DNA from 3 places in the Streptomyces sp. NPDC107454 genome. Region 2 is predicted to be linked to each of the others. Evidence: riboswitches for the same ligand, from Rfam matches in the RefSeq annotation. Region 2 holds a riboswitch; each other region holds the start of a gene.
What was found. Region 2 has a riboswitch for cobalamin ahead of ACZ69M_RS10635 (CbtB domain-containing protein). Riboswitches for the same ligand answer to the same signal wherever they lie in the genome.

Region 1 (5,075 bases), on a different contig from region 2:
GGCGCCAGCCAGTCCGTCGTGTCCCCGGCGTCCTCGGCGGTGGCGATCTGGTCGGCGCGCAGCAGCGCGTTGTTGATGCGGCGGACCACCTGTGGGACGGAGTTGGCCGGGTAGAGGCTCTGGTCCGGGTAGGTGTGCCCGGCCTGGTTGGCGTCGGCGGCGACCTGCCACCCGGACAGGTAGATGGCCTGCAGACCGGCCTTGACCTGCTGCACCGCCTGGCCGCCGGTCAGGGCACCGAGCGCGTGGATGTAGTCCTGCTCGTGCAGCTGGCGCCACAGCCGGTCGGCGCCGCGCCGGGCCAGGGTCGCCTCCTCGCGGACACTTCCGGAGAGCCGTACGACGTCCTCGGCGCCGTAGGTGCGCTCGATGCCCTGCCAGCGCGGGTCGGTGGCCCAGCGCCGGGCGAGTTCCTCGGCCGCCTGGGTCCTCGCTTCTGCTGCCATGACTGTCACCGTCTCCTCGGTCTGTTGCGTCTGCCAAGCACCCTGTCCCGGAGAGCAGGGGTGGCACTGTGTGTCGTATAGCCGGAGTGAAGCTGGAGTGCGGCCCGCCACCCGGTGCTGTGCGGAGGTGAGCAACGCTGCCGCGAAGGACCGCTGTCCTCGCCGGGATCGCCGACGTCAGGACATGAATTGCGCCCCGGCTCCGAGCGGTGATCGCCGGGGTCCGGCGGGCCGCACTGAAACTCTGACATTGGCACTGAGTGCCATCAAGCGTGGATGCATGCCAACTTCTGCGAATCTTCAACCGCTCTTTTGCCAAGTTTGCGAAGGGTCGCAGGATCGGTCGATCACGTACGCTGACCGCATCACGGACTGGGAGGATCGCGGTGAGCAAGACATACGCGGGCGCCCGGCTGCGCCGTCTGCGCGAGGAACGCGGGATGAGCCAGGCCGAGCTCGCCCGGGTCCTCGCGATCTCGCCGAGCTATCTCAATCAGATGGAGCACGACTCCCGCCCGCTGACCGTGCCCGTCCTGCTGCGCCTGACCGAAGCGTTCGGCGTCGACCCCGGCTTCTTCTCCGCACGCGACACCACCCGGCTGGTGGCGGACCTCCGTGAGGCACTGGCCGGGGAACTCGCCGAGGCCCGCGTCTCCGCCGCCGACCTCGCCGACCTCGCGGCCCGGCTGCCCGGCGTCGCCCAGGTCCTGGTCGACCTCGGCCGCCGCAACCAGCGCCTCGCCGAACACCTTGCCGACAGCCGGGGCACGGACCCGGACCAGCCGCGCTCGCCGCACGAGGAGATCCGCGACTTCTTCTACCGCCGCCAGAACTACCTCCACGACACCGACCTCGCCGCGGAGGACCTCGCCCGCGACATCGGTATCCGCCCCGGCGATGTCCTCCGCGTCCTGGCCACCCGCCTCACCGACCGCCATGGCGTCCGGCTGACCGCCGAACCCGGCGAACGCCTTCACCACTTCGACGAGCCGACCCGCACCCTCCACCTGTCCACCCGGCTCCGCCCCGGCCAGCGCGCCTTCCGCATGGCCACCCAGCTCGCCCTGCTCGAATACGGCGACGAACTCGACCGCCAGGCCGCCGAGGACTTCGAACCCGGCACCCCCACCCACGCCCTGGCCCGCATCGGCATCGCCAACTACTTCGCCGCCGCGATGATCCTCCCGTACACCGCCTTCCACACGGCGGCCGAAGAGGCGCGCTACGACATCGAACGCCTCACCGACCATTACGGCCTCGGCTACGAGACCGTCTGCCACCGCCTGAGCACCCTCCAACGCCCGCGGCTGCGCGGAGTTCCCTTCTCCTTCGTCCGGGTCGACCGCGCTGGCAACATGTCCAAGCGGCAGTCCGCGACCGGCTTCCACTTCTCCCGGGCGGGCGGCACCTGCCCGCTCTGGAACGTCTACGAGGCGTTCGCCGCCCCCGGCCGCATCCACGTCCAGATCGCCGAAATGCCCGACGGGCAGCGGTACTTGTGGACGGCCCGCGCGATCACCCGGCACCGCGGCGGCTGGGGCGAACCCGGCAAGACCTTCGCCATCGGCCTCGGCTGCGAGATCCGCCACGCCCACCGCCTGGTCTACGCCGACGGCCTCGACCTCACCAGCGCCTCAGCCGCCACCCCCATCGGCATGGGCTGCCGCGTCTGCGAACGCCTCGACTGCCCCCAGCGGGGCGCGCCGCCGCTCGGCCGGCCCCTGCGGATCGACCAGAACAGCAGCACGTTCGTGCCGTACCCGGTGACCGATCGCACGGTCTGACCGTACGACGGACTTGATAGCCTCATCAGGCCAGTCGAGCCACACCCGAGGCCAGGGAATCCGGTGCGAATCCGGAACTGACGCGCAGCGGTGAGGGGGACGGGCGGGGCACGCGAGCCACTGGGAGACCGGGAAGGCGCCCCGGCCGGACGAACCCGAGTCCGAAAACCTGCTGGCACCTTCGCGCTCCGGCGCGGAGGGACGTCCGTAGGCCAGGCTCCGCGTACGAGCCCCGACCCCCGAGGCATGCCCGTGCACCTCCGCGCCCCCGCGATCCGCTACGTGTCTCCCTCTGAGAGGAGGGTGACGATCAATGCCTCGACGGCGATCTGAAGAAGACGGACGTGCCCCGCACCCTCCCGCAGCCCCGGCGCCGTGCCGGGTCGTGGTCTGCCGGGACTGCTGCTGCGGGACCCCGAAAGTCACCGGCGTGGACCACGACCGGCAGGTGGCACGCCTGGCCGAGGAGGTTCCCGTGCGTGTCTCGGACTGTCTCGACGTGTGCGAACACGCCAACGTGATCGTCGTCCAGCCCTCGGCCGCCGCCCGTGCCGCAGGCGCCCGCCCGGTCTGGCTCGGCCTCGTCAACGACCCCGACGCCACCGAGGACGTCGCCGCCTGGGTACAGGCCGGCGGCCCCGGTATCGCTCCCTGCCCCGACATCCTCGATCTCTACGCCTTCACCCCGCCGCGCAGGGCGCGATGAGCGCGCATCCAGACCGATTGACGTTTCTACGGAGCTCTCTCGGATACCGATCGTCACTCGACGTCGACTCCGTGGGCGTGGGCAAGGTGAACGTGGTCCGCCTCATGATGTGGGCGGCGAGACAGCACATTGTCGTCACTGTCTGTGATGTGTCGTAGGGGTAGTCAGTTCGGCAGAAATCGGCGAGTAGGGGAGCCCGCCAGGGTATTGCGTCGGGGTGGAAGGGGAGAGTGTCATTCAATTCTCCCCAGATTCTCCCCAGCGTTGAAGAGTGCTCGAAAGACCAGGTCAGAGGCTCAGATGAGGCTGGATGAGGAGATCACCCGCATCACCTCTCCCCAGGGACTCCCCACGGCCGATCCTCGCTCGATCCGCAGTAGATGCGTGAGCAAAGTGTGAACAGGAACTGAGCGTAGTGCGAGGGGCTAGAGCCAGTCCCGCCGCTTGAAAATCACGTACAAACTCGCGCAAACCACCCCCATCAGGCCGATCGCAAAGGGGTATCCGAAGTGCCATCCCAGCTCCGGCATGTTCTCAAAGTTCATGCCGTAAATAGTTCCAACCAGTGTGGGAGCAAACAGAATCGCCGCCCACGAAGAGATCTTCTTGATCTCCTCGTTCTGCTCGAAGCCCGCCTCCGCCAGTGCGCGCATCTCGGCGTTCTGCTGCTGGGTGACGAGGGTGGCGTTGACGGTGAGGATGTCGGTGAGGGCCTGGCGGAAGCCGTCGACGCGTTCGCTGGTGTGGGTGACGTGGTCGGCGACGTCGCGGAGGTAGCGCTGGAGTTCCTCTTCGGTGCCGTACTTGGCGAAACCCGCCATCAGGCCGTGCAGCATGCCGACCAGCGGGCGGGTGGCGCGCTGGAACTCGACCATTTCGCGGGAGAGTTCGTAGATGCGGCGGGACACCTCGGGGTCGCCGCGGAAGACCTCGGTCTCGATCTCGTCGATGTCGTTCTGGACGCCGGTGACGACGGGGACGTAGCCGTCGACCACGGAGTCGAGGATCGCGTAGAGGACGGCCTCGGGGCCGAGTTTCAGCAGCTCCGGGGTGTCCTCCATGCGGCGGCGCACCGCCGACAGGTCCGGTGCCGCGCCGTGCCGGACGGTGATCACGAAGTCTGGGCCCACGAAGACGTGCAGTTCGCCGAAGTAGACCTCCTCGGCCGCGTCCAGATAGCGGGCCGCGCTCAGGACGACGAAGAGCGTGTCGCCGTAGCGCTCCAGCTTCGGACGCTGGTGTGCCTCCATCGCGTCCTCGACGGCGAGTGGATGCAGGTCGAACTCGGCCGCCAGGGAGAGGAGTTCGGCCTCCGTGGGGCGGGCCAGGCCGATCCATGCCATGCCGGACGGCTGGTCGCGCAGCTCTCGGAAGGTGTCGGCCAGGGAGGTGGGGGTCGAGACCCGTACGCCGTCGCGGTACAGGGCCGCCTGTACGACGCTGTCGGCGACGGCGGGTTCCGGCTCCGGCGGGTCGGCGCGCGGCGCCGGCGGTGTCACGCCGGTCGCGGCCGGCGGGTTCAGGGCGCGTCGCCAGACGGGCTTTCTGCCGTTCTTGGCGGTCGGACGGGGGCGTCGCTCGGACATTGCGGCTGCCTCCCAAGTCGCAGGTACGTCGCTGTGATCACGGAGAAGGATATACGGGTCAAATGTCGCGGGCGGGCAGTGGGCGTACCGTCCGGGCGGGCGTGCCCGTGGAGGGCCCCACGGCTTGCGGACAGAAGGTGTCCGCAAGCCCCGTTAGCGTGCACGGCATGACGACGAGGGCGACGGCGAAGACGAAGACGAGCGGCGTGGACGGCAGCGCCAGCGGGAGCGGGAGCGGGAGCGGGAAGGTGGGCGGTGGGGGTGGGGCCAGGAGGCGCGGTATCGGCGCCCACCCCGCACCCGTACTCGACCCCCGCGCCCTCAACCGTGCGACCCTCGCCCGCCAGCTCCTCCTGCACCGCTCCGCCGGGCATGGCGTCACGGACGCCGTCCGGCACCTCGTGGGTCTTCAGGCGCAGAACGTGAAGCCGCCGTACCACGCCCTCGCCGCCCGACTGGAAGGGTTCCGGCCCGAGGAGCTGTCGACGGCCATGGAGGACCGTGCCGTCGTCCGCATCGTGACCCTGCGCTCCACCATCCACACCCACACCGC
Region 2 (5,075 bases):
CGGACCAGGAAGTCGTGTTTGTAGGGCTCCTGCCGGCCGTCGGACAGGGTGTGGTCGCGGTAGGCGTTCGTCCCGTCCTGGAGATGGAACGAGATGGCCCGGCGCGGCCGCGGACTGCGGTTGGCGCCGCTGCCGTGGTAGAGAAGGCAGTGGTGGAAGGTCATGTGTCCCTTGGGAATGTGCACCGGAACCTTCTCGGCCACGGCGCCGTTTCGCTCCGCGTCTCCGTTCAGGAGATAGTCGCGCCCCACGTCCCGCGGATCACCGACCGGCCGGGCGGCGCCGTGCCGATGCTGCCAGCGGTGGCTTCCATTCACCATGGTGATCGTGCCCGACTCCTCGGTGCAGTCGTGGAACGGAATGAAGGCGGTGAGCATTTCGTCCGAGGAGCAGGTGGGCCAGAAATACTTGTCGAAGTGCCAGGAGACAATGTTCGACTTCTCCTCGGCGATGGGCGGCTTGTAGATCAGCGTGGCCTGGAAGACGCGTATTCCAGGCGTCTGCGCCAAGCGGGCGGCCACCGCCCCGACGATGGGTTTCCTCAGGATTTTCCTCATCGTTTCGTCTTGGTAGTGGATGTAGTCGTTGTTGCGTTGGACATCTCCGTCGGCGGGGGTCCAGTCGGCCAGCCGGTCCGGTCGTGTCGGAAGCTCCCGATCGCGCTGACCAGCGTAGTAGCGCTCGCTCGCGTCGGTCAGGGCGTCCACTTCGGCGTCGGTGAGCAGCTTCTCGGACAAATACCAGCCACGCTCCGAGTAAAGCCGGACATCTTCCTCGGACGGGAGCAGTTCGACTTCCTCGGCGGTAAGTCCTGAATGGTCGTACATTCCGCGACTCCTGTTACCGTGAATGGGGTGCAACAACGACATCCACCCGCACGCTAGCGGACCACGGTGCGCCATGCTAGCGTTGCCGTGATTTTTTTCATGAAGACTTGACCGGGGGTTGCGGTGGCCATATTCGACAAGGATATTCGAATCCTGATCGCGGACAACAAAGACTTCCGCAACATCTGGCTCGGAGAAACCTCGGCGCATTTCGGCGGACAGCTGACCAGTTTTCTCCTACCCTTGATCGCGGTCACCTATCTCCACGCCGACGGCACGGGCGTGGGACTCGTCTCGGCGGTGCAGTTCGTCCCCGTCGTGGTGCTCTCGCTGATCGCCGGTGTCATGGTCGACCGGTATCCGCCGCGCCGCACCCTCGTCACCGCGAGTGTCGCCCAGGGCGCCGCGCTTGCGGTGCTCGCCGCGTTCCAGGCGGCCGACGGGCTGAACTTCGGCCAACTTGTCGTCGCCGCCGCCGTGATCGGTATCGCCACCGTCTTCTACGAAGTCGCCTACCAGTCCACGCTGCCCAGGCTCCTGCCGTTGAACTCCATCGCCGCGGCCAACGGCCTGCACCAGGCGACGTATTCGGTCAGCACCCTCGCCGGTCCCGCCGCGGCCGGCTTCCTCGTCGGCCAGTTGGGGGTGTCACCGACCCTGACGGTGGCCGCCGCGTGCGCCTCCGGTGCCGCGGTGAGCGGTCTGCTGCTGCGCGGCGTCAAGGCCCCCGAACAGCCACGTGAGTCGGCGCTGAAGGCGATCGGCTCCGGGCTCCGCTACACGTGGTCCCTGCGCCCGATCCGGGACCTGTGCGTTCAGGCCGGCCTGTCGAACCTGCACGAGAAGGCCTTCCTGACCGTCTTCCTGGTGTTCGCCGTCCGTGATCTCGACATGAGCGGCACCGTCGTGGGCGTGATCACCGGCATCGGCAGTGTGGGGGCCCTGATCGGTTCGCTCTGCGCCACTCGGCTCACCCAACGGTGGGCCGTCGGCGGTGTGCTGGCCCTGGGCGCGGTGCTGGCCGCGGTGGGTCTGCTGCTCGTACCCGCCGTCAGCCAGGTCGGTGGATACGTCGCGGTGCTCGCGTCGGTCGCCATGATGGTGAACGGCTTCGGCGTCGCACTGTTCAACGTGTTCGCCGTCAGCCTGCGGCAGGCGATTCCGCCGGAGCACCAGATCGGCGCGGTGACCGCGAGCTACCGCCTTGTCGCCCTGGGAACGCTGCCCCTGGGGGCCCTCGTCGGCGGCGCCCTGGCCGACGCCCTGTCACCCGGTACGGCCCTGTGGGCCGTCGGGATCTCCTACCTCGTTGTCTCCTTCTGGCTCACGTTCTCCCCTCTCCGCGGGGCTCGCACGCTGGAGGAGGCACAGAAGCTCGGTCGTACGGCGGACACGCCCGAGCCCCAGGACGCGGACCGGTCCCCCTCGGTCTGAGAGCGAGGCCAGGGCCCGAACTCAGCTTGGTTCCGCCACCGCTGACCCGCTGTTCACAGGGGACCGGCCACCTGGTGCGAGAGGAAGATCACGCCAGGTGGCGCGGTCTTGGCCCCGCACCCGACACGCGGTACGGTCGGTGCGATATCGATGACGGCAAGACGGAAGCCGGTGGGAAACCGGCACGGTCGCGCCACTGTGAACGAGAGGCTCCAGCCCGCTGGGACCTCTTGTGAGTCAGACCCGTAGCCGTCGTCCAGTGCACCACCGAGATGGGACGCGAACTCCCGAGGAGGTCCTGCCATGGCGCAGACCGTCGCCCAGCCGACAACCACCACCCCTGTCGTTCCCGCGAAGCTGCCGCTCAAGGCGATTGCTCCGTGGGCGGTCTTCTTCGGCATTCTGATGCTCGTCCTGCTGTACTTCGTCGGTGCCGAACAGGGCGCCACCTCCGTCGTCTCCGGCTCGGACGTCCATGAGTGGGTACACGACGCCCGTCACCTTCTCGGCTTCCCCTGCCACTGACCGAGGGGACCCGCAGCACTGCCATGAACTCCGCAACGGTAAGAAATCTGCTCGTGCGGGGCATGCTGGCCGGCCTCGGTGCCGGCCTGCTCGCCCTGGTTGCCGCCTACTTCCTCGGTGAGCCGAACGTCGACAGCGCGATCAGCTTCGAGGAAGCCCACTCCCACGAGCACGAGATGGAGATCGTCTCCCGCTCTCTGCAGTCCACCGCCGGTCTTGCTACCGGCGTCCTGGTCTACGGCGTCGCTTTCGGCGGCATCGCCGCGCTCGCCTTCGCCTTCGCGCTCGGCCGCGTCGGCCGCTTCAGCCCGCGGGCGACCGCGCTGCTGCTGTCCGGCTGCGCGTTGCTGGCCGTGTACGTCGTGCCGTTCCTGAAGTACCCGGCCAACCCGCCGTCGGTCGGCAACCCCGACACCATCGGCAAGCGGACCACCCTGTACTTCCTGATGATGGTGCTCAGCGTGCTCCTCGCGATCGCCGCCACCATCCTGGGCAAGCGGCTGGCACCCAGGATCGGCACCTGGTACGCCACCGTCGGCGCGGTGGCCGCCTTCGCCGTCGTGATCGGTCTGGCGTACGCGTTCCTGCCGGTCATCAATGAGGTGCCGAAGGACTTCCCGGCCACCCTGCTGTGGCGGTTCCGTCTCTCCGCACTGGCCATCCAGACCGTGCTGTGGGGCGGATTCGGCCTGGTCTTCGGCGAGTTGGCCGAGCGGTTGCTGAATCCCAAGCCGGTGAAGGCCGCCGCGAGCGGACGGGTCGCCGTCCCCAGCTGACACCACCCACCGCACGAGTGAGGCCCCCGGAACCCTCCGGGGGCCTCTCGCGTTTCCACGGTCTCGTAAGTCCCCTGCCCTCGAAGGTGTGTTCCGTGGAGGAAGTGGTCAACCGGTGAAGAATTGACGGGAGTTGTTAAAGGTTGGAAGAATCCAGCTCGCTTCGCCGCGTCTGAAGTGAGCGAAGCGACACGAGTGGCCTGGGCGGCATGCCTGCCGCCGGTTCTTGCGTCGGGTCATCCGGTTCTGCCGTCCGCGTCGGTCACTCGCGCGTCATCACCTCCCACACTTTCGATTTCACAGAGGCTCATCTTGTCGCGTTCGCAACACTCCAGAACTCTGGCTGTGCTCGCCGCAACCGCATTCGCCACCTCCGCCGTGCCCCTGCTCTGCGCGGGGGTGGCCAGTGCCACGACCGCCGGGGCGTGCGAGTCCGCCACGGTCCAGTACCGCATCGTCGGCGCCGACGGAAACGTCGTGGGCGCCGACTGGACCTCGCAGGGCGGTTTCCACCAATGGGACACCGTTCCCGGCAGCGTCCAGGTCCGGCTGGCTCCCGGCCAGACCGTCGGGGAGGGCTGCAAGTACCCCGTTTCCCTCGCCGAATACACAACCGAAGGGCCGAACTGGTACGTCTCCGGACACCAGAGCCTGGTCGACAAGGCCACGGTCTACCTCACCGCCGACGACGTCGCCGGTACGGACGACGCGAAGCGGACCTGGCAGAAGCTCTCCGTGAAGACGCCGGACTGCTACGGCCAGATCGACCTGTACGGCGATGACATCACCTACGACGGGAAGACGGGGGAGGGACACGGCCCCGTGCCCTACGAGCCCGACAACGTCGTCACCCCCTACCACCTCATAGCGGCGTGGAACGGAGGCGAAAAGCCGTGCGCCCCCGGCCCGTCGGACTCGCCCACCCCGACGCCGTCGGAGTCGACCCCGACGACTCCCGCCACCCCGGTCACGCCCACGACTCCCGCCGGCGGACAGCCTCCCGCCGAGGAGACGACCCCGCCCCCGACCAGCCCCAAGCCCTCCACCACGCCTCCCACGACGCCGGACGTGCCCCCGCTGGCGTCGACGCCGCCCGCCACCCCCGAGCCGTCGCCCAGCGACAGCGGGCCGCCGCTGGCGGAGACGGGTGCGAGCGCGCCGGTCGGCACCCTCGCGGGCGGCGCGGCCCTGGTGGTCGCCCTCGGTGCCGGGGCGGTGTACGCGTCCCGCCGCGCACGCCGCTCATGACCACGGCGCGAGGGGTCACCTTCGTGGCATAGCCCAGCCCGGCAGCCCCGCCCCGGCGCCGTCAGGAAGCGTACTTCTTGACGGCGTCGGGGCTGACCGGGGTGAAGAAGTTGACGAGGTTGCCGTCGGGGTCGCGGAACAGCAGCGAACGATTGCCCCAAGGCATGGTGGTGGGCTTGTTGACGAACTCCTCCACGAAGCCGGTCAGGTTCTCGTACACGCCGTCCACGTCGTCGACGAGGAACTCGATGATCACGGAACGGTT
Region 3 (5,075 bases), on a different contig from region 2:
TCGGCGGGGCCGGGACGCTTGTGGCGTCCCGGCCCACTCAGACCATGGGTCAGGAAGCGGGCAGCTCGCCGCGGACCGTGCGGGCGGCGGTGACCAGGTTCTCCAGGGAGGCCCGGGTCTCGGGCCAGCCGCGGGTCTTCAGGCCGCAGTCGGGGTTGACCCACAGCCGCTCGGCCGGGATGGCCTTGAGGCCGGTGCGCAGCAGCTCGGAGGCTTCCTCGGTGCTGGGCACGCGCGGGGAGTGGATGTCGTAGACGCCGGGTCCGGCCTCGCGCGGGTAGCCGTGGGCGGCGAGTTCGCGGGCGACCTGCATGTGCGAGCGGGCCGCCTCCAGGCTGATGACGTCGGCGTCGAGGTCGTCGATGGCCTGGACGATGTCGCCGAACTCGGCGTAGCACATGTGGGTGTGGATCTGGGTGTCCGGGCGGACTCCGGCGGTGGTGAGCCGGAACGCCTCGGTGGCCCACGCGAGGTAGGCGGCCCGGTCGGCGGTCCGCAGCGGCAGGGTCTCGCGCAGTGCGGGTTCGTCGACCTGGATCACCGAAGTACCCGCCGCCTCCAAGTCGTTCACCTCGTCGCGCAGGGCGAGGGCGACTTGGCGGGCGGTGTCGCCGAGCGGCTGGTCGTCACGGACGAACGACCAGGCCAGCATGGTGACCGGACCGGTCAGCATGCCCTTGACCGGACGGTGGGTGAGGGACTGGGCATACGACGTCCAGCGCAGCGTCATCGGCTCGGGACGGGAGATGTCGCCGGCCAGGACCGGCGGACGCACGTACCGGGTGCCGTAGGACTGGACCCAGCCGTGCTGGGTTGCCAGGTAGCCGGTCAGCTGCTCGGCGAAGTACTGGATCATGTCGTTGCGCTCGGGCTCACCGTGCACCAGGACGTCGATGCCGGTCTTCTCCTGGAAGGAGATGACCTCCTGGATCTCCGCCTTGATGCGCTCCTCGTACCCGGCGGTGTCGATCCGGCCGGTGCGCAGGTCGGCGCGGGCGACCCGCAGTTCGTCGGTCTGCGGGAACGACCCGATGGTCGTCGTCGGCAGCAGCGGCAGCCCGAGGTGGGCACGCTGGGCCCCGACCCGCTCGGCGTAGGACTGGGAGCGGCGGGCGTCGGCCTCCGTGACGGCGGCTGCCCGGTCACGTACGGCCGGGGCGTGGGTGATGGGCGAAGTCGCGCGGGAGGCGAGGTCTGCCTGGTTGGCGGCGAGCTCGCCGGTGATGGCGTCGGTGCCCTGGGCGAGGCCCTTGGCGAGGGTGACGATCTCGGTGGTCTTCTGCTGTGCGAAGGCCAGCCAGCGCCGGATCTGCGGCTCGATGTCCCGCTCGGCGGACGCGTCGAGAGGGATGTGCAGAAGGGAGCAGGAGGCGGCCACGTCGACCCGGTCGGCAAGCCCGAGGAGGGTGCCGAGGGTGGACAGGGACGTGGCGAGGTCGTTGATCCAGATGTTGCGGCCGTTGACGACCCCGGCGACCAGCCGCTTGCCGGGCAGCCCGCCGACGGCGGCCAGGGCGTCCAGGTTGGCGGCCGCCGCCTCGGTGAAGTCGAGGGCGAGCCCGTCGACGGGCGCCTTGGCCAGGACGGGGAGGGCGTTGCCGAGCCGGTCGAAGTAGGAGGCCACCAGGAGCTTGGGCCGGTCGGGGAGGGCGCCGAGGTCGCGGTAGGCACGTTCGGCCGCGTTCAGTTCGGCCGGGGTGCGGTCCTGGACCAGGGCGGGCTCGTCCAGCTGCACCCACTCCGCGCCTGCCGCCCGCAGGTCGGCGAGCACCTCGGCGTACACCGGCAGCAGCCGGTCGAGCAGGGTGAGCGGCTCGAAGTCGGCGGCGACGCCAGGGGCGGGCTTGGCGAGCAGCAGGTAGGTGACGGGGCCGACCAGGACCGGGCGGGCGGTCAGGCCGAGGGCCAGGGCCTCCTTCAGTTCCGCGACCTGCTTGGCGGAGTTCGCGGTGAAGACCGTGTCAGGACACAACTCGGGGACCAGGTAGTGGTAGTTGGTGTCGAACCACTTCGTCATTTCGAGCGGGGCGACGTCCTGGGTGCCGCGGGCCATGGCGAAGTAGCCGTCGAGCGCGTCGGCTTCGACGGCGGCCCGGTGCCGCTCGGGGATCGCGCCGACCATGACGGTGGTGTCGAGGACGTGGTCGTAGTACGAGAAGTCGCCGGTGGGTACCTCGTGGACGCCGGCGTCGGCGAGCTGCTGCCAGTTGCTCCGGCGGAGTCCGGCGGCGGTTTCCCGGAGGGTGTCGGCGGAGACGCGGCCCTTCCAGTAGCCCTCGATCGCCTTCTTCAGTTCCCGGTTCTGGCCCTGGCGGGGGTAGCCGTACACGGTGGCCCGTGCTGCCGCGGCTGCGGACTTCGCTGTCACGGAGATCTCCTTCGCGAGACGATTCCCTGGGATCCCGGCGACGGGACGAGAGCGCGAAGGTGATGACGAACCGGACGGCGACGACCTCGCGCGGCAAAGGCACGGTCGTCCCGACTGGTATGTACGCCGACCCGCCCACGAGGTCACCGGGGTATCCGCACACGCTCTTGCGCGCGCGGGCAACGGGCAGGTCTTCGGACTCGCGGGCCCGCCCTCCTGACGGAGGACACCTACTGGCCGTCGCTTCCCAGGCCCGGTACGTCGGGTCCAGTGCGTATGACGGCGGTCGTTCCCACTCACCGCTGCGGGGCAGTCCCGGATTCCCACCGGGTTCCCTCTTGCGACACCCCGCCTGGCTGACGGGGCGAACCAGCTGCACCCGCCACCCTAAGGGGCCGCCACCGAATACGGAGCGTCGCGTCCATCATTCGGATGGTGAGTCGGCACACGCGGATGACGGGTGTGAAACGGGCCGAGGGCGGGAAACGCCGCACACGCGTCTCCCGCCCTTCCCCAGTCGGCGCCTGCCGGACCCTCACCCGGCGGCGCGCTCCAGGCTCCTCAGCCCGGAATCGCCAGGATCCTCAGTCCTGGACGTAGGTGTGGAACCCCCGGCCGGTCTTACGGCCGAGCAGCCTCGCCTCGACCATCCGCTGGAGCAGCGGGGGCGGGGCGTAGAGGGGTTCGCGGAACTCGTCGTAGAGCGACTCGGCGATGGCGGCGACGGTGTCGAGGCCGATCAGGTCGGCGAGCTTCAGGGGGCCCATGGGGTGGGCGCAGCCCAGCTCCATGCCGGTGTCGATGTCGGTGGCGGTGGCGAAGCCGGACTCGGCCATCCGGATCGCGGACAGGAGGTAGGGGATGAGGAGGGCGTTGACGACGAACCCCGCCCGGTCCCGGGAGTGGATGACCGTCTTGCCCAGCGTTTCGGTGGCGAAGTGCTCCACGGCGGCGACGGTCCCGGGCGCGGTGTGCAGGGAGGTCACGACCTCCACGAGCGGCAGCACGGGGACGGGGTTGAAGAAGTGCAGTCCCACGACCCGGTCGGCCCGGCTGGTCGCCATGCCTAGCCGCATGATTGGGAGGGAGGAGGTGTTGGTGGCCAGGACCGCGTCCGGGTCTTCGACGACCTTGTCGAGGGCGGCGAAGATCTCGGTCTTCGCGTCGGCGTTCTCGATGACCGCCTCGACGACCAGCTGCCGGTCGGCCAGGTCGTCCAGTTCGCCGGTGAAGGCGAGTCGGGCGAGGGCGTCCCGGGCGGTGGCCGGGTCCAGCTTGCCGCGCTGGACGGCACGTTCGAGTGAGGAGGTGACCCTGTCCCGCGCCGCGCGGGCGGCCGTGGCGTCGGCCTCGCAGACCACGGTGTCCAGACCGGCCCGTGCGCACACCTCGGCGATACCGGCGCCCATCTGACCGCCGCCGACGATCCCGACGCGCTGGATGCGGGCGCTCATGACCGGGGCTCCGCGCGCTGCACGAGGTGGCGGGAGTAGGCGTCCGGGGTGAAGAAGAGGGGCAGTTCGGGGGCGAGAGCCGTCCGCTCGAAGAGCTCCCGTGCTTCCTCGACGGGTGCCCAGGGGCGGACGACGCCGAGGGCGGCCGTCTCGTCGTCGAGGATGGTCAGGACGGTCTCGCGGTCGATCACCTGGTGTCGTAGCCACTGCCAGATCTGCACGCGGGCGATCTCGGCGGTGGCCGCGTCCTCCATCAGGCCGTCGATGGCGACCGCGCCCTGGCCACGCAGCCAGGCGTCGAAGTAGCCGAGCGCCACCGCGATGTTGGTGCGGACGCCCTGGTCGGTGGGCGGGCCGCTGATCCGGCGCACGGACAGCAGGTCACCGGGGGCCACCTCGACGTCGTCCCGGGTGCGGTCGAGCTGGTGCGGCCGGTCGCCGAGGACGTCGTCGAAGACCTCGCGGCAGGTCCGCACCAGTCCGGGGTGGGCGACCCAGGAGCCGTCGAAGCCGTCCTCCGCCTCCCGCTCCTTGTCCAGCCGCACGGTGGCGAGGACCGCCTGGTTCGCGGCCGGGTCCTTGGCGGGGACCTGGGCGGCCATGCCGCCGATGGCGTGTGCGCCGCGCCTGTGGCAGGTGCGGACGAGGAGTTCGGTGTAGGCCCGCATGAAGGGGGCGGTCATCGTCACCTTCGCCCGGTCGGGGAGGAGGAAGTCGGTGCGGTGTCCGAAGGTCTTGATGACGCTGAACAGGTAGTCCCAGCGGCCCGCGTTGAGCCCGGCGCTGTGCTCGCGCAGCTCGTGGAGGATCTCCTCCATCTCGAAGGCGGCGGTGACCGTCTCGATGAGGACGGTGGCGCGGATCGTGCCGCGCGGGATGCCGAGCAGGTCCTGGGCGGCGACGAAGATGTCGTTCCACAGCCGGGCCTCGTAGCGGTTCTCCAGCTTGGGGAGGTAGAAGTACGGGCCGTGTCCGGCGTCGATCTGCCGCTGCGCGCAGTGGAAGAAGTACAGGCCGAAGTCGACGAGCGCGGCGGGCACGGGCCGGCCGTCGTACTCCAGGTGCTCCTCGTCCAGGTGCCAGCCGCGCGGCCGGACCATGATGGTGGCGAGCCGGTCGCTGTCGCCGAGGCGGTACTCCTTGCCCTCCTCGGTGGTGAAGTCGATGCGCCGCTCGATGGCGTCCAGCAGGACGAGCTGGCCGGCGACGAGGTTGTCCCAGGTCGGCGCGGTGGCGTCCTCGAAGTCCGCCAT

Region 1: another riboswitch for cobalamin. It lies ahead of ACZ69M_RS40415 ((2Fe-2S) ferredoxin domain-containing protein); the one in region 2 lies ahead of ACZ69M_RS10635 (CbtB domain-containing protein).
Region 3: another riboswitch for cobalamin. It lies ahead of metE (5-methyltetrahydropteroyltriglutamate--homocysteine S-methyltransferase); the one in region 2 lies ahead of ACZ69M_RS10635 (CbtB domain-containing protein).

What each region holds. Positions count from the first base shown of each region.
Region 1 covers NZ_JBVJPA010000020.1:13,993-19,067, forward strand. The annotation lists gene aceA (isocitrate lyase) at 1-446, opposite strand, end outside; gene ACZ69M_RS40410 (short-chain fatty acyl-CoA regulator family protein) at 833-2,230, shown strand; cobalamin riboswitch at 2,245-2,421, shown strand; gene ACZ69M_RS40415 ((2Fe-2S) ferredoxin domain-containing protein) at 2,544-2,936, shown strand; gene ACZ69M_RS40420 (magnesium and cobalt transport protein CorA) at 3,362-4,522, opposite strand; gene ACZ69M_RS40425 (winged helix DNA-binding domain-containing protein) at 4,690-5,075, shown strand, end outside.
Region 2 covers NZ_JBVJPA010000004.1:95,402-100,476, forward strand. The annotation lists gene ACZ69M_RS10625 (phytanoyl-CoA dioxygenase family protein) at 1-827, opposite strand, end outside; gene ACZ69M_RS10630 (MFS transporter) at 951-2,261, shown strand; cobalamin riboswitch at 2,381-2,529, shown strand; gene ACZ69M_RS10635 (CbtB domain-containing protein) at 2,565-2,786, shown strand; gene ACZ69M_RS10640 (CbtA family protein) at 2,810-3,562, shown strand; gene ACZ69M_RS10645 (hypothetical protein) at 3,908-4,810, shown strand; gene ACZ69M_RS10650 (VOC family protein) at 4,872-5,075, opposite strand, start outside.
Region 3 covers NZ_JBVJPA010000020.1:7,623-12,697, forward strand. The annotation lists gene metE (5-methyltetrahydropteroyltriglutamate--homocysteine S-methyltransferase) at 50-2,368, opposite strand; cobalamin riboswitch at 2,549-2,744, opposite strand; gene ACZ69M_RS40395 (3-hydroxybutyryl-CoA dehydrogenase) at 2,953-3,822, opposite strand; gene aceB (malate synthase A) at 3,819-5,075, opposite strand, start outside.